DNA from 2 places in the Lysinibacillus sp. FSL M8-0355 genome. Region 1 is predicted to be linked to the other one. Evidence: predicted binding sites of a transcription regulator. Region 1 holds the regulator's gene; the other holds the start of a gene.
What was found. Region 1 encodes LexA, which represses DNA repair genes until DNA is damaged. Its sites were predicted from a motif close to CGAACATATGTTCG; they were not measured.
Positions count from the first base shown of each region.

Region 2: uvrB (excinuclease ABC subunit UvrB) is a predicted target of LexA. The motif match lies at 5,458-5,471, and genes of this name have one in related genera.

Region 1 covers NZ_JBBPAI010000001.1:1,284,145-1,291,851, reverse strand. Annotated here, with positions in the region: gene def (peptide deformylase) at 446-1,021, shown strand; gene MKY46_RS06090 (YneB family resolvase-like protein) at 1,060-1,725, opposite strand; gene yneA (cell division suppressor protein YneA) at 1,722-2,036, opposite strand; gene lexA (transcriptional repressor LexA) at 2,203-2,820, shown strand; gene MKY46_RS06075 (gamma-glutamyl-gamma-aminobutyrate hydrolase family protein) at 2,931-3,653, opposite strand; gene MKY46_RS06070 (prepilin peptidase) at 3,687-4,439, opposite strand; gene MKY46_RS06065 (hypothetical protein) at 4,507-5,196, opposite strand; gene MKY46_RS06060 (PilN domain-containing protein) at 5,193-5,786, opposite strand; gene pilM (type IV pilus biogenesis protein PilM) at 5,786-6,760, opposite strand; gene MKY46_RS06050 (prepilin-type N-terminal cleavage/methylation domain-containing protein) at 6,873-7,358, opposite strand; gene MKY46_RS06045 (type II secretion system F family protein) at 7,446-7,707, opposite strand, start outside.
Region 2 covers NZ_JBBPAI010000001.1:751,516-759,222, forward strand. Annotated here, with positions in the region: gene secA (preprotein translocase subunit SecA) at 1-1,968, shown strand, start outside; gene MKY46_RS03530 (competence protein ComK) at 2,312-2,854, shown strand; one part of gene prfB (peptide chain release factor 2) at 2,976-3,050, shown strand; one part of gene prfB (peptide chain release factor 2) at 3,052-4,080, shown strand; gene MKY46_RS03540 (competence protein ComK) at 4,122-4,631, opposite strand; gene MKY46_RS03545 (IDEAL domain-containing protein) at 4,858-5,106, shown strand; gene uvrB (excinuclease ABC subunit UvrB) at 5,545-7,524, shown strand; gene uvrA (excinuclease ABC subunit UvrA) at 7,532-7,707, shown strand, end outside.

The DNA.
Region 1 (7,707 bases):
TCACTTTATTTGCCTTTGCTCAAAAGAAACATTTTTATGGATTGGAGTGGAAGGCTACTTGAATCCCGTGGGATAGCGAGACAGACGAGCCCCTGCACGGAGCGACAGCGGAGGAAGCGGCTCGGCGCTCGCCCACAGGAAAGCAAGTAGCCTGCAACGGAAATCCATTTCTACCTTTCAATTGACTGTTTTGTTTTTCAACATTTGGTCATTCAGTAAAAAGAGTATAAAATAAATGGCTAACACTTCGGACAAAACGGAGGGATACACCTGAGGAGTATGATCAAAATGGTGAGAAACAAATTAGGGATAACCAAAGCTATACTTACGAAAGAATGCGGTGTTGTTAGACAGACAATTAATTGTATTGAAAATGATAAGTACGAGCCATTAGCTTTGAAGATGGCTAAAGTCCTCAATAGCCGTATTGATGAGGTGTTTATGTATGACTAAATTTCTTCCTGATTCGATCATTACCATGAAAGATTTTGTGAAAGAAGACTCGGTATTATTACGAAAACAAACCGAAGAAGTGACGACACCCTTAAACCAAGAGGATCGAAATACTTTATTAGCTATGCTGCAATATCTCAAAAACAGCCAAGATCCAACGCTAGCAAAAAAATATAAGCTTCGCCCTGGAACTGGGTTGTCTGCAAATCAAATAGGTGTAGACAAACGAATGTTTGCTGTACTATTTGATCATAATGAAATGGTGTTTATCAATCCCAAAATCATAAGTCATTCCCTCAATATGATTTATTTACCTGATGGAGAAGGCTGCCTGTCGGTTAATCGACCTGTCCATGGTTTTGTGCCAAGATACGAGCGTATTAAGGTCAGAGCATATGACATTGATGGTCAAGAATTCATCCTGCCGTTTCAGGGCTATGGGGCGATCGTTGTCCAACATGAAATCGATCATTTAAATGGCATAATGTTTTATGATCGAATAAATAAAGAGTATCCTTTTCAACTACCTACTAACATCATCATCGACAGTTTGGCTTCCTATCAATAGCATTTTTTACTGTGAATAAAAAAGATTAGCAGGCGATATTATTTGCCTGCTAATCTTTCTTGATGTTCTTGGAAGCGACGATGAACAGTCGCTTTACTTACTTCAAAGCCCAACCCTCGAAGCGTGATCGAAATTTCCTCAAAGGTAAATCCACGTTTGCGTAGCTTGACAATTTCATCTACAGGTAGATCCTTTCGCTCCTGCCCATAGGGATTCCCTCGGTTCGATAAATTATTTTCAGGACGATAGCCATTTTCTACAGCGCGTCGCATGCCTCGACGTATTTTAGCATTATGGATTCTTCGTTGATACTCCTCCACGATTGCTAAAATCTCAAGCAGCATCGTGTCCATTTCATTTAGTTGAACGGGTCCTGCATCGCGCATGGAAAAAACATCTGTTGCTGATTTTTGCAATAAATGCAACACAGCCATCCTTGCGTTCCCACGTCCTAATCGTGTTTCATCTTGTACAAAAAGGGCATTAATTCCCTTTTCTTTAATGAAATCAAGCATTTCAAGCAAGCCATCGCGTTCCACATCATAGCCGCTATGCTTATCCTTAAATACACCCTTTACCTCATAGCCTTGCTCTCTAGCGTAGCGCAGCAACTCTTCCTGTTGGCGCTCTAATGAGGAGCTTTGTGTTTCTTTTTCAGTACTTACACGGCAATAGACAACAGCCGACATTTGTTTATTCATCATTGTTCAGTTCTCGCAATTTCGATAGTATGGATGGGATTGGCTTGATCACCCAATACAGGAATAACTAGAGACTTTCCTGCCACAATTTTAATATCTGCTAATTCATTTTCTGTTTTGACCAGCTTAATCCAATCATCTGTACTCATCTTACCACGGTATTGCTCTGCTAACGACCACAAGCTATCCCCATGTTCAATTTGAATTTCTGCGTAGTTAACATCTCCTGGATCAGTGATGTAAAGGTATCCTGCAAATAATAGACAAGCTCCTAATAAAATGGAGATATGTGTATTTTTCTTTAACCATGTCATAGTTACAACCCCTTTTTTAGAATGTTTGTTCGGAATGTATGTTCTCATAATAAAGCGAACAAACGTTTTTGTCAAACACTTTTCGAACCTATGTTTGCATACATGTTCGCATTCTGTTATACTATCAAATAAGAAGAATGATATTAGAAAAAAGAGGTGAGCACTCATGAAAAAAGTTTCGAAAAGACAAGAGGACATTTTGGCTTTTATTAAAGAAGAGGTACGAGCTAAGGGATATCCACCATCAGTACGTGAAATCGGGGAAGCAGTCGGACTTGCTTCAAGTTCAACTGTTCATGGTCATTTAGCTCGATTAGAACAAAAGGGCTTTATTCGTCGAGATCCAACAAAGCCACGTGCAATTGAAATTTTAGAGCCTGAAGAGTCTATTCAAAAGCAGCAAGTCATTCATGTACCACTTGTGGGGAAGGTAACTGCTGGTTCCCCAATTACTGCTATTGAAAACATTGAAGAATATTTCCCATTACCAGATACGTATGGCACAAGCGAGGATCAGTTATTCATGCTAGAGATTATGGGGGAATCTATGATTGAAGCAGGAATTTTAGACGGCGATTTAGTTATTGTGAAGCAAAAGGCAACAGCTAATAACGGAGATATTGTTGTAGCCATGACAGCAGAGGATGAAGCAACGGTCAAACGTTTCTTCAAGGAAAAAAATCATTTCCGTTTACAGCCTGAAAACTCATCTATGGAGCCTATTATCGTCGATCAAGTTTCTATTTTAGGACAAGTTGTAGGACTATATCGTCGTGTACATTAATCATTTAAAGTAGGTTTTGAGGATTATGTGTTCCTTCTAAGAGCATGTATCCTCTTTTTTACGCAAAAAAAGAATCCATATATGGTTGGATTCTTTGTACAGTCCCCCTGCTACGCTTCCTTTTTGAATTTTAAGCTAGCTTCAACAAAGGCTGAAAATAATTTTTGTGCAGGCTCATCTCCTGCTATAGCTAGTTCCTCGGGATGCCACTGAACAGCCAAGCAAAATGGCAACTCTTCATGAACAACTGCTTCGATAATGCCATCACTCGATTTTGCTGCTACTTTTAATTTCTCTGCTAATACATTAACTGCCTGATGATGAAATGAATTTACCGCTATTTTCTCTTGTTGTAAAATGGTCGCTAATAAATTCTCCTCCATAATTTGTACATAATGAGTAGCTACAGCTCGAGCAGATTGCTGTACATGCTTGAGCAGCTTAGTACTAAAATGGTCACTATCAATATCCTGAAATAAAGTACCACCTAGTGCTACATTTAGTATTTGAATGCCTCGGCAAATACCCAAAATAGGCATCTTTCGTGTGAATGCCGCTTCAATTAATGCTAACTCTACCGTATCTCTTGCTGGATGAATTTTCCCTAGTTTTGGTGCAGGCTCTGCCCCATACAGAAATGGATGCACGTCATAGCCTCCAGATAACAATAAACCATCTGTAAGGGATAGAATTTGTGTGGCATCCTCCTCTACGCCAAGTGGAATAATAAGCGGAATCCCACCTGCATCAATGATACTTTTACTGTAAGCAGCATTTAATCGAGAGGATAAATCATCTTCCACAAAGGCTGTAATGCCAATAATCGGTTTCACTTGCTTCCCTCCATATGCTTGAAGATTGAACAATTACCAAAAACCTAAATACCAATCGATTAATGAATCCCCATAAAAATAGACAATGATAGCGGCTAATGCAATAGAAGGTCCAAAAGGAATAGGTGTTTTTCTCCCCTGCTTGTTCTTCGTTAACACGACAAGCCCGACAATCATGCCGATAACTGCAGCTATAAATAATGTTAACAGTGTATGCATTGTACCAAGAACAAGTCCAATTAAAAAGAATAATTTAATATCGCCTCCACCCATGCCCCCGTTTGATATCACAGCAATACTATATAATATGCCGAAACCAACGACTGCACCTACAGCACAGTCCCACCAGGGTGTTAATGGCGACAATACTCGTCCAATAATAAGGAAGGGTAAAAAGAATAAAAGCACCTTATTCGGAATCAGCATATAGGCTATATCAGAAACAACAATGATGACTAATAATGAAATAAAAAATAGGGCTACTATAAACTCTATGCTCCAACCAAGCTGCCAATATGCAAAGGCAAACAATAATCCTGTTAATAATTCCATTACTGGATAAATCCAAGCTATTTTATTACCACAGCTCCGACATTTCCCCCCAAAAAACACATAAGATAAAACTGGCACTAAATCAAGCGCCGTCAGTTGCCTTTGACATTTAGTACAATGTGAAGGAGGTTGTACAATCGACTCCTTCTGTGGCACACGTAAGCCCACCACATTATAAAAAGAGCCAAAGACAAGCCCAAATAAAAATAGAAAGATTGTATAAGCCATTTCCAATTTTCTGTCCTCCTAAACTAATAGGCGCCCATACAGATGCAGTATGGAACGCCTATCAATGCAATTATTACTCTCCTTCGTAATAGAACGTCGTCACCTGGACGGTAGCTTGTAAAGTAAGATCCGTATCTTTTTCTAATTGATCCTGCTCTCCAGGCAATTTGAATTCGATTGTATCAGTTTTCATCACACGCTGTAATTGTTCAATTTCCTGTAAAAAGCTCTCTAGAGAATTAAAATCAAGCGCCCCAACCTCTAATATAAAAGTAATCAACTTTAAATTCGATGGTAAGGAATCCTTTGAAATAGATGAAATCGGTGAACTCGTAATCTTGTTATCCTGCTCACCATTAACCTCTTCTTCAGCTTGCTCCAACAGATTAAGGTCTTGCGATACATCTGATTGCGAAACAGCCGCATCATCATTTTGAACTGTTAATGACTTTATGCGTGTTCCTGTCACTTCCTCAATCTCAGCTAAATCTAGTATGATCTTTTCAACAGCTCTTGTTGTAGGTAGCTTCTGTCTTAACGCTAAAACATTGATAGTCGGCTGACCCTGCTCCTTGTCTAATTGAGCTAATTTTTCTTTTACACTAGAAATCTCTTGCTGGAGTTGTGATACATGACTCTCTTTTGCTTCTACTTCATTTAATCTTGGTAATAATAAATAATAATAAAGCGCAAATAAAATAGAAACGATTAAAGTCAATAACAAGATAATAGATGAATTTTTACTACTCGTTAATTTATTCATGAGCGTCGTCCTCCAGCTAAATACATAAAGTCGATTGTCGCCGTAATGGACACTGAATAACGTGGTACTTCTTTAAATTTTTGTTCAGGCGTTAATTCCTTCTGTTCGCCAAGCTCTATATCGAAGTTTGACACTGTATTAATTTGTGCGTCTGTAAAAAAACTACTCATTAAAAGTCGCTCTACATATTTCGATATATCGGTCATCGTTTCAAAATCCACTTCAATAGTAACTGTATTTTCCCCAAAAACGTAGCTACGCAAGTATGTTTGAGTTGGTAGTAAAGTTTTCGTTTCATCAATTAATGGGGTTACAGGATAAGAAACACCTTGAATATAGGCAACAGATTCCTCCAATGATCCCTGATCAACACTTTGTCTTACATCTAACTCTTGCTGTAATTGTTCAAGCTGTGTCGTTAATGTCTTTTCCTCAGCAGATAAACGTGACAAATCACTTTTAGCTGTAAAAAATATAAATAGTAAATAAGCTACTATTAGACCCACAATGACAATTATCAAGCTATAAAAAAGCTTTGGTGAAGTAGACCGTTTTTCAAGCTGTGGTAAGAGGTTTATATCTGGAACCATTAATGAACCTCCTTCAAAGCTAAGCCTAGCAATGTTGAAAATTCTTTTTTAAAATAAGGAAAGAACTTTTCAATTTTTGCTCCATCAACAATCATCAAAGGTGTCTCTAAATTAGAAGATAATAAGGTTCCTATTGATTTAAGTAACGGGTTATCACCAAGCATTATGATTTCATCTACTGTTTTTTCCCCTTTATGTAAAGAAAACTTAAAGAAATTCATCATTCGATCAATTTCTAAAACCTGATCCATGACGACCATCTGGTAATCTTCGGTTTCACCATTGTAGAGAAATTGGTAGCTAAATTCATCGACTTTTTTGCCCTGCCATTGTGCCATATCTGTTTCAATTGATTGATAACGTAAAAACTCAACCTGTCCGTTTGAAAAGATACTAATGGAAAGTTCATTGATAGACCACTCAGCAATTAAATATGTTTTATTAGGCATTAACATTGACATATGTTCTAATAAACGTATATTGCATAATGCTCGAATATCGGCCGCTTCAGGGTCCAAGGAGACATCTAACAGCATTCCTACTATTTTCGTAATTTCCTCTGAAGGTGCTGCAAATAATATCGCTTTACCGTCCTCCGCATCGGGATCATAAACATCAATTAACGGGTCCTGAAAAGGTAAATGAATAGAATGGCCCAACTCCATTTCAGCATATCCTCGTAATTCCTGAGGTTTAACATCTTTAGGATGCTCGAAAGTTTTTAATAAAACAGTTGTATCAGGCACAAACATACGAACAGCCTGTTTTTTTCCTGTCCACTTCACAACCTGTTCTTTAATAATTTCAAAAAGAGCCACCTCATCTATGATTGCTCCATTTTCAACAATATCAGCTGGTAAAGGATATTCATAGCCATGCCATTGACTAGGCTCAGGTCCTTTCGCCACAATCGCACGTAGCACATAATCCTTCAGTTCAATCGATACATGCGACTTTCTCTTTCTCTTAAACATGTGAAAAGACCTCCTTTTCCTATTCAGTATAAATGATTTTATCAATTAGTCATCCATTCCCCAGCCAGAAACGCAAGAAAATTATCGTTTCTGAATGGGTTGGGAGGACTGATTATTGAGTTTTAGTATTTTCTGTTTTTTTCTTATCTACTCCTGCACTTTTTAATAGTTTATTAAGTTCTTCTTCAAATATTGTTATTGCACCTGCAGTTGAGCTAACTTTGAGACTCTCTGTTTTAATCTCTTCAAATCTACCATATGAAATTGACCATTTTTTTTCACTTTCGTTATACGTTACTTTATCATTGCTTCCTAGCTCAATACCATCTACAAACGCTTCTAATTCATCTTTCACACACTCATTATCTGAGCTGTCTCCTTTACAAGCGCCATCAATATAAGCAATCTTAGCACCAGATAGAATATTTGATGCTTCTGCTAAAATAGCACGGTCCTTTGACTTATTAATAATATTACCAATTGCAGGCACAGCGATTGCTGCGATAATTGCTAAAATAACAATTACAGCTAAAAGTTCAACTAATGTTAAACCCTTCTCATTTTTCAATAGTTTTTTATTTTTCCATTTTTTAAACATAGAGAATTCCTCCTTAGTAGTTTTATATGAAGTGTGAAAACACGGTCTTCTAATTCAATTTCTAAATAAGTTTTATATAATTAAAAATTACATATTTTCATATAGTTGGAACATTGGTAAGAATATAGCCGCAACAATTACTCCTACAACAAGAGCAAGTACTATAATCATTAAAGGTTCGATAAGTGACTTCATTGTATCGACGGCACGGTTTACTTCTTCCTCGTAAAAATCAGCAATTTTTTCAAGCATGTAATCCAAGGAGCCTGTTTTCTCACCAATTGCTGTCATTTGTGTAACAAGAGGTGGAAATAGCCAGCTTTTTTCAAGTGGCTCTGATAATGTGCCA
Region 2 (7,707 bases), 530 kb from region 1:
TTTGACTATTTACGTGACAATATGGTGCTTTATAAAGAAGAGCGTGTTCAACGACCGCTTCATTATGCTGTAATCGATGAGGTGGACTCTATTTTAATTGATGAGGCTCGTACGCCATTAATTATTTCGGGTCAAGCTGGGAAATCAGCACAGTTGTACAAACAGTCTAATGCTTTTGTACGCATGTTAAGTGCAGATACAGATTACACATACGAAGAGTCGACAAAAGGTGTTACATTAACAGATGCAGGTGTAGAAAAGGCAGAAAAAGCATTTGGGATCGACAATTTGTTTGATTTAACACATGTACGCTTAAATCATGCCATTAACCAATCGTTAAAGGCACATGTGAGTATGCATAATGATGTTGACTATGTTGTCCAAGAGGGCGAAATTGTAATTGTTGACGGCTTTACGGGCCGTTTAATGAAGGGCCGTCGATATTCTGATGGACTTCACCAAGCAATTGAAGCTAAAGAGGGCGTTGACATTCAAAATGAATCAATGACAATGGCTACCATTACGTTCCAAAACTATTTCCGTATGTACCAAAAGCTTGCGGGTATGACAGGTACAGCGAAAACAGAGGAAGAAGAGTTCCGAAATATTTACAACATGAGCGTTATTGCGATTCCAACGAATAAACCAATAGCTCGTGATGACCGTCCAGATTTAATTTTTGCTTCGATGGAAGGAAAATATAAAGCGGTGGCGGCCGATATTGCTGAGCGTCATAAGGCAGGACAACCTGTGCTTGTTGGTACAGTTGCGATTGAAACATCTGAAATTATTTCGCAGTTACTTGATAAACATAAAATTCCTCATAATGTCTTGAATGCGAAAAACCATGAACGCGAGGCAGAAATTATTGCAAATGCCGGTACTAAGGGCGCAGTAACGATTGCGACAAACATGGCGGGTCGTGGTACAGATATTAAACCAGGTGAAGGTGTACTAGAAATTGGTGGTTTAGCGGTCATCGGGACAGAGCGACATGAATCACGTCGTATCGATAACCAGCTTCGTGGACGTTCTGGTCGTCAAGGGAATCCAGGGGTTACGCAGTTCTATCTATCCCTAGAAGATGATTTAATGCGTCGTTTTGGCTCTGATAATATGAAGTCGATGATGATGCGCTTAGGCATGGATGATTCTCAGCCATTGCAATCAAAGGTTGTGTCGAGAGCTGTAGAATCAGCGCAGAAACGTGTCGAAGGTAATAACTTTGACGCACGTAAACGTTTATTACAATATGACGATGTGCTACGTCAGCAACGTGAGATTATTTATAAAGAGCGTTATGATGTATTGGAAACAGAGAATATGCGTGTACTCGTAGAGTCTATGATTCAAGAGACAATCGATAATGTTGTTGGTCTGTATACTCAGGGTGAGCAGAAAGATTGGAACTTAAAAGCAATTGAAGATTTTGTAGCGGCTAATCTGTTAGAAGAGGGTCAGCTTAAAGTAGCGGATTTCCAAGGCAAGTCTGCTGAAGACATTAATCAGTTGGTTTCGGATGCTGTTCATGCTCGTTATGATGAAAAAGAGGCAGAACTGACACCAGAGCGTATGCGTGAGTTTGAAAAGGTAATTTTATTACGTTCTATTGATACGAAATGGATTGATCATATCGATGCGATGGACCAACTTCGTCAAGGTATCCATCTACGTGCATATGGACAAAATGATCCACTTCGAGAATATCAACAAGAAGGCTTTGCTATGTTTGAGGATATGGTTGCGTCTATTCGTGAGGATGTTGCGAAATATGCAATGAAGGCAGAAATTCGCAGTAATCTTGAGCGTGAAGAGGTGGCGAAGGGCCAAGCGGTTAATCCGAAGGAAGAAGGCGGCTCAGCTCCGAAAAAGCAACCTGTGCGTAAGTCTGAAAATATTGGTCGTAATGATTTATGCCCATGTGGAAGCGGCAAGAAATTTAAAAACTGTCATGGTGCAGGTCAATAATATATTAGTGAAAAAAATCATTTTAACTACATGTTGAAATGGTTTTTTTCTTTTGACATTATACTGTTTTAGGAAGAAATTTAGGAATAAAAGTCAGAATTTATAGACAATTGAAAAATATGGGTATACAATAGCTGTAATATTAGGATTTTAGTTCAGGGAAGCTCCCGTTATTATCCTAAATAAGAAGGTGCTATGAAGACTTAGACCTAGAAAGGGAAGGGGTGCTATGCATGATAATAAAGCAATTTTACGAGTCACAAACATCTGGAATGTACGAATATTGGTATATCCCTTTTTATTTTAATTGAAAAAACATAAAGTGTATAAAGGAGGACTATAGGTGCATAAAAAAGATATTATGAATAGTGAAACGATGATGTATATGCCTGTGTATGATTCCTTTGGAAATTTATGTACGCGGGTAATTGAGAAAAATAATGAATATCTATCGAAATTAGCACCAACGAAGTTAATGGACTATAACCTTCGTTATTTTGGTTCGAGTTTAAGAGGGGCATTTGATGGCTCGAAAATGATTTTAGGAAAGCTTAATAAAAATCCAATTGTAGTGGATGAACGATGTAATATTTTATGGTTTCCAAGTAAGTCTCCTCTACAACCTGAATGTATCTGGTTCGCCGTTCATCATATTGATGAATATATCGCTGTGGATAAAAAGAGAGCAAAAATAACTTTTACGAATGGCAAAGAACTGGTAGTGGATGTCAGTGTTAAAGCGTTAGAATATCGTATTCAGAGAGCCTATTTATTAAAATATAGGTTAGAAAAACGAACAAAGCATTTGCTTGTTCAGTATGACCGTGTAAAGGTTTTTCAGCGTCTCGCTCTTAATATGCTAGAGGACGAGACACAGGATCATTGATTACTCCGAGAAAACAACTGCTAGATAGTATGTTTTCCTTTGTAAAAACGTTATAATGAAAAGATACGGAGCTTTGTGAGTGCAATGTTAGCTCCATTACTAACGTTCGGAGGATTTAACAATGATTGAATTAGCAGATGTACGCAATGTGTTAGACACTACAGCCAAAAAACTGGCGGACTTCAGGGGGTCTCTTTGACTTAGAAAACAAAGAGGCACGCATTCAGGAGCTAGATGAAATGATGCTAGAGCCTGGCTTTTGGGATGATCAGCAAGGGGCACAGGTGACCATCAATGAAGGCAATGGCTTAAAAGCAATCGTCAATGAATATAAAGATTTAGTGGAAACCCATGAAAATTTAGATATGACACTGGAGCTTTTACAGGAAGAGCCAGATGAAGAGTTACAGGAAGAACTAGGCAAAGAGCTAGCAGAATTCCAGCAAAAAATGGGAGATTTTGAGCTGCAATTGCTGTTAAGTGGTCCATATGATCAAAACAATGCCATTTTAGAGCTACACCCTGGTGCTGGTGGAACGGAATCTCAGGACTGGGGTTCTATGCTGTTACGTATGTATACAAGATGGGCGGAGAAACGTGGATTTAAAGTGGAGACTGTGGACTATCTTCCTGGTGATGAAGCAGGGATTAAATCGGTAACATTGTCGATTAAAGGTCACAATGCTTTCGGTTATTTACAGGCTGAAAAAGGCGTGCATCGTCTAGTGCGTATCTCACCATTCGATTCGTCTGGCCGTCGTCATACATCATTTGTTTCTTGTGATGTTATGCCAGAATTCGACGAAAATATTGAAATCGAAATTCGCACAGAGGATTTAAAAATTGATACGTATCGTGCTACAGGTGCGGGTGGTCAGCATATTAATACGACAGATTCAGCAGTTCGTATTACACATATTCCGACTGGTACTGTTGTACAGTGTCAAGCAGAGCGTTCACAGATTAAAAACCGTGAAAAAGCGATGACGATGCTAAAAGGGAAATTATATCAATTAGAGTTAGATAAGCAGCAAGCGCAACTAGATGAAATACGTGGTGAGCAAAAGGAAATCGGCTGGGGCTCACAAATTCGTTCGTATGTATTTCACCCATACTCTATGGTGAAGGATCACCGTACGAATGAAGAAACAGGTAATGTTGGTGCAGTGATGGACGGCGATTTAGATCCGTTTATTAATGCCTATTTACGCTCGAAAATTGGCTAATACACAAATCCCCCAAGAGGTGTTCTTGGGGGATTTTCTAGTTAAAAGGGAGGGTGATATGGCGCATCTTGGCTAAGCTGCTTGCGCTCGTTCATGTAATATTTATAGAGCATTGATGCATTCAAAAACTGTTTACTAATCGAGGCATATTGAATAGGTAGTTCAATTGTTTTACCATTTTTTAATGTGACAACACACCCAGTCTGACTTGGTGTAATATTGATAATCGCGTGAAGTCCAATCCATATATTATGAATGGAGTTCGGGGAATAAGTTGGTAGAAAAATACAGGGATAGCCGTAGTCAAAGGCCACGACGATTGGTAGCTTATGTTGATTGCCAAAGAAACGTTTAGCCGATAGTTTGGCAGCTTCATAGGTTGAACCTAATGAGATACAAGATTTTCGAAGCACATGCATCGGTTTACGCGTGACGATCAGCTCATTGTGCTTATCGATAACATGAGTGAAAACCTTGGAGTTGTGCTGAATAGGTTGAAGCAAGTAAGTGTTGAATGAAATTAAGTAGCTATTGACAAAATTGCTAGTCATATAGAGAGAGCCTCCTTTTTCTGTTGATAACGGTAGTGTAGAACAAAATGAGAGTTTCAAAAAATAGACAAAGTAGCTGAAAACCCTTCAGAAAAGAATGAAATGCTTAGAGAATTCACTGCAAATGTCACGAGATTAATAGCTAATCCAAGTTATTTTCAATTCGTAAGCATTGCAATTTAATTTCAATTTTCATATAATTTAGAAAAGGATCGAGGTGAGATCGTTGGATAAATATTATTCGTACACAGATTTTCTAAAAGCCGTGGGTCAGTCGAAAAAAGTTGATGAGGCAGAGAAATTATTAAACGAGATTTATTTAGATTTATTTTTAAATCGTATCCAGCGTATGCATCGTCAAGAGCAGCTCATGGTTCTGATAGACAGAGTACTCGATGAAAAAGATGAAAACGCATTTTACCAATACGCAGCTGAACTACATTCCTTGCAGCAAACAGAGGATGAATCATACTAACGAACCCGCTCTCCATGTCTATTGGAGAGCGGGATTTTTTTGATTGAAGGAGGGCTGCTCGTTCAAAAAGTGAGAGTCTTCGCTTATAAAAGAGGGAGGGTTGCTCAGGAGTAAATCCGCTCTCAAAGCAAGAGCCCTAGCTCATAAAAGAATGCAACCCACGCCAAAAATCTGTTACCCCGCTCACAAAAGCAGAAGCCCTCTACCGAAAATATTATGACTTCTACTCAAGAATCGAAATCTATTGAATAGATTAAGCTTGAAAACGTGTTGAAGCGGCTATTATGAGAGTAATAAGTATTCTTCGCTTCACGGTTATTCATTTAAATTTTAGGGATAAAAAATTTTTTACAAACATTCGTTCGTTAAATGTTCGAAATTTTAATATTGCTATGCTAAAATATATGTACAAATTGGAAGGAAAGGACGGGGACATGTGTGCAAACATTTGATTTACAAGCGCCATATCAGCCTAACGGGGATCAGCCACAGGCAATTGCGGAATTAGTGGAGGGTGTGAAAGCGGGCAAGCGTCATCAAACATTACTTGGTGCTACGGGAACAGGTAAAACGTTTACCATTTCTAATGTCATCCAGCAAATTAAAAAACCAACACTCATTATGGCACATAATAAAACACTAGCTGGCCAGTTATATAGTGAGTTTAAAGAGTTCTTCCCGAATAACGCTGTTGAATATTTTGTCAGCTACTATGATTACTACCAACCAGAAGCCTATGTACCGCAGACAGATACCTATATAGAAAAAGATTCCAGCATTAACGATGAAATTGATAAGCTGCGTCACTCTGCTACTTCTGCATTATTTGAGCGTGATGATGTCATCATTATTGCATCTGTGTCCTGTATTTATGGTTTAGGTTCTCCTGAAGAATATCGAGAAATGGTTGTATCAATTCGCACAGGTATGGAAATTGAACGTAATCAGCTACTGCGCAAACTTGTAGATGTTCAATACGAGCGTAATGATGTCAGTTTTACTCGGGGAACATTTCGGGTACGTGGAGATGTAGTGGAAATTTTCCCAGCCTCACGTGACGAGCATTGTATTCGGGTGGAGTTTTTCGGTGATGAAATCGATCGTATTCGAGAGGTGGATGCCTTAACTGGAGAAATTTTATCGGATCGAGAGCATGTTGCTATATTCCCGGCATCCCACTTCGTTACACGAGAAGAGAAAATGCGAAAAGCGATTGAAAACATTGAAAAAGAATTAGAGGAACGTCTTGCGTTGCTACGTGCAGAGGATAAATTACTAGAGGCACAGCGCCTAGAGCAACGGACACGTTATGATTTAGAAATGATGCGTGAAATGGGCTTTTGCTCAGGGATTGAAAACTATTCACGCCATTTAACATTGCGTGGAGCAGGTGCCACTCCATATACATTGCTAGATTACTTTCCAGATGACTTTTTGCTTGTAGTAGATGAAAGTCACGTAACACTTCCTCAGGTTCGTGGTATGTACAATGGTGACCAAGCTCGTAAAGGTGTACTCGTAGAACATGGTTTCCGTTTGCCATCAGCACTTGATAACCGTCCACTACGTTTTGAAGAATACGAAAACCGAGTGCATCAGGCCATTTATGTATCAGCCACACCAGGCCCTTATGAGCTGGAGCATACGCCGGAAATGGTTGAGCAAATTATTCGACCTACTGGATTATTGGATCCGTTAATTGAAGTGCGACCTATTGAAGGGCAAATCGATAATTTAATTGATGAAATTCGAGATCGAATTGCCCAAAATGAACGGGTTTTAGTGACAACATTAACGAAGAAAATGTCAGAAGATTTAACGGCTTACTTGAAAGAAATGGGCTTAAAGGTCGAGTACCTACATTCCGAAATTAAAACGCTAGAACGTATTGAGATTATTCGTGAGCTACGTAAAGGAACGTACGATGTACTCATCGGTATTAATCTCTTGCGTGAAGGGCTCGATATTCCTGAGGTGTCACTTGTAGCGATTCTTGATGCTGATAAAGAAGGATTTTTACGTTCAGAACGTTCATTAATTCAAACGATTGGTCGTGCTGCACGTAATGCAAATGGTCATGTCATTATGTATGCGGACCATGTAACAGATTCGATGAAAAAGGCAATTGATGAAACACAACGTCGTCGTGCATTGCAAATGGCTTACAACGAGGAGCATGGCATAACGCCTCAAACCATTATCAAGAAAATCCCAGATGTAATTCGTGCGACACAAGTGGCAGAAGAAGAAGAATCCTATGTGACAAAGGCTACGAAAGGCAAAAAGCTGACAAAGGCGGAAAGAGAACAGCTTTTGGCTTCCTTAGAGGTCGAAATGAAGGAAGCAGCAAAAGCGCTTGATTTTGAACGTGCGGCTGAGTTGCGAGATACAATATTTGAATTGAAGGTAGAAGGGTGAATGACTTGTGAAAAATACTGAAATTGTCGTGCAAGGTGCACGTGCTCATAATTTAAAAAATATCAATGTCACAATTCCACGTGACCAATTAGTCGTATTAACAGGTTTATCAGGCTCAGGAAAATCTTCTCTAGCATTTGACACAATTTATGCGGAGGGCCAACGTCGTTATGTTGAGTCCCT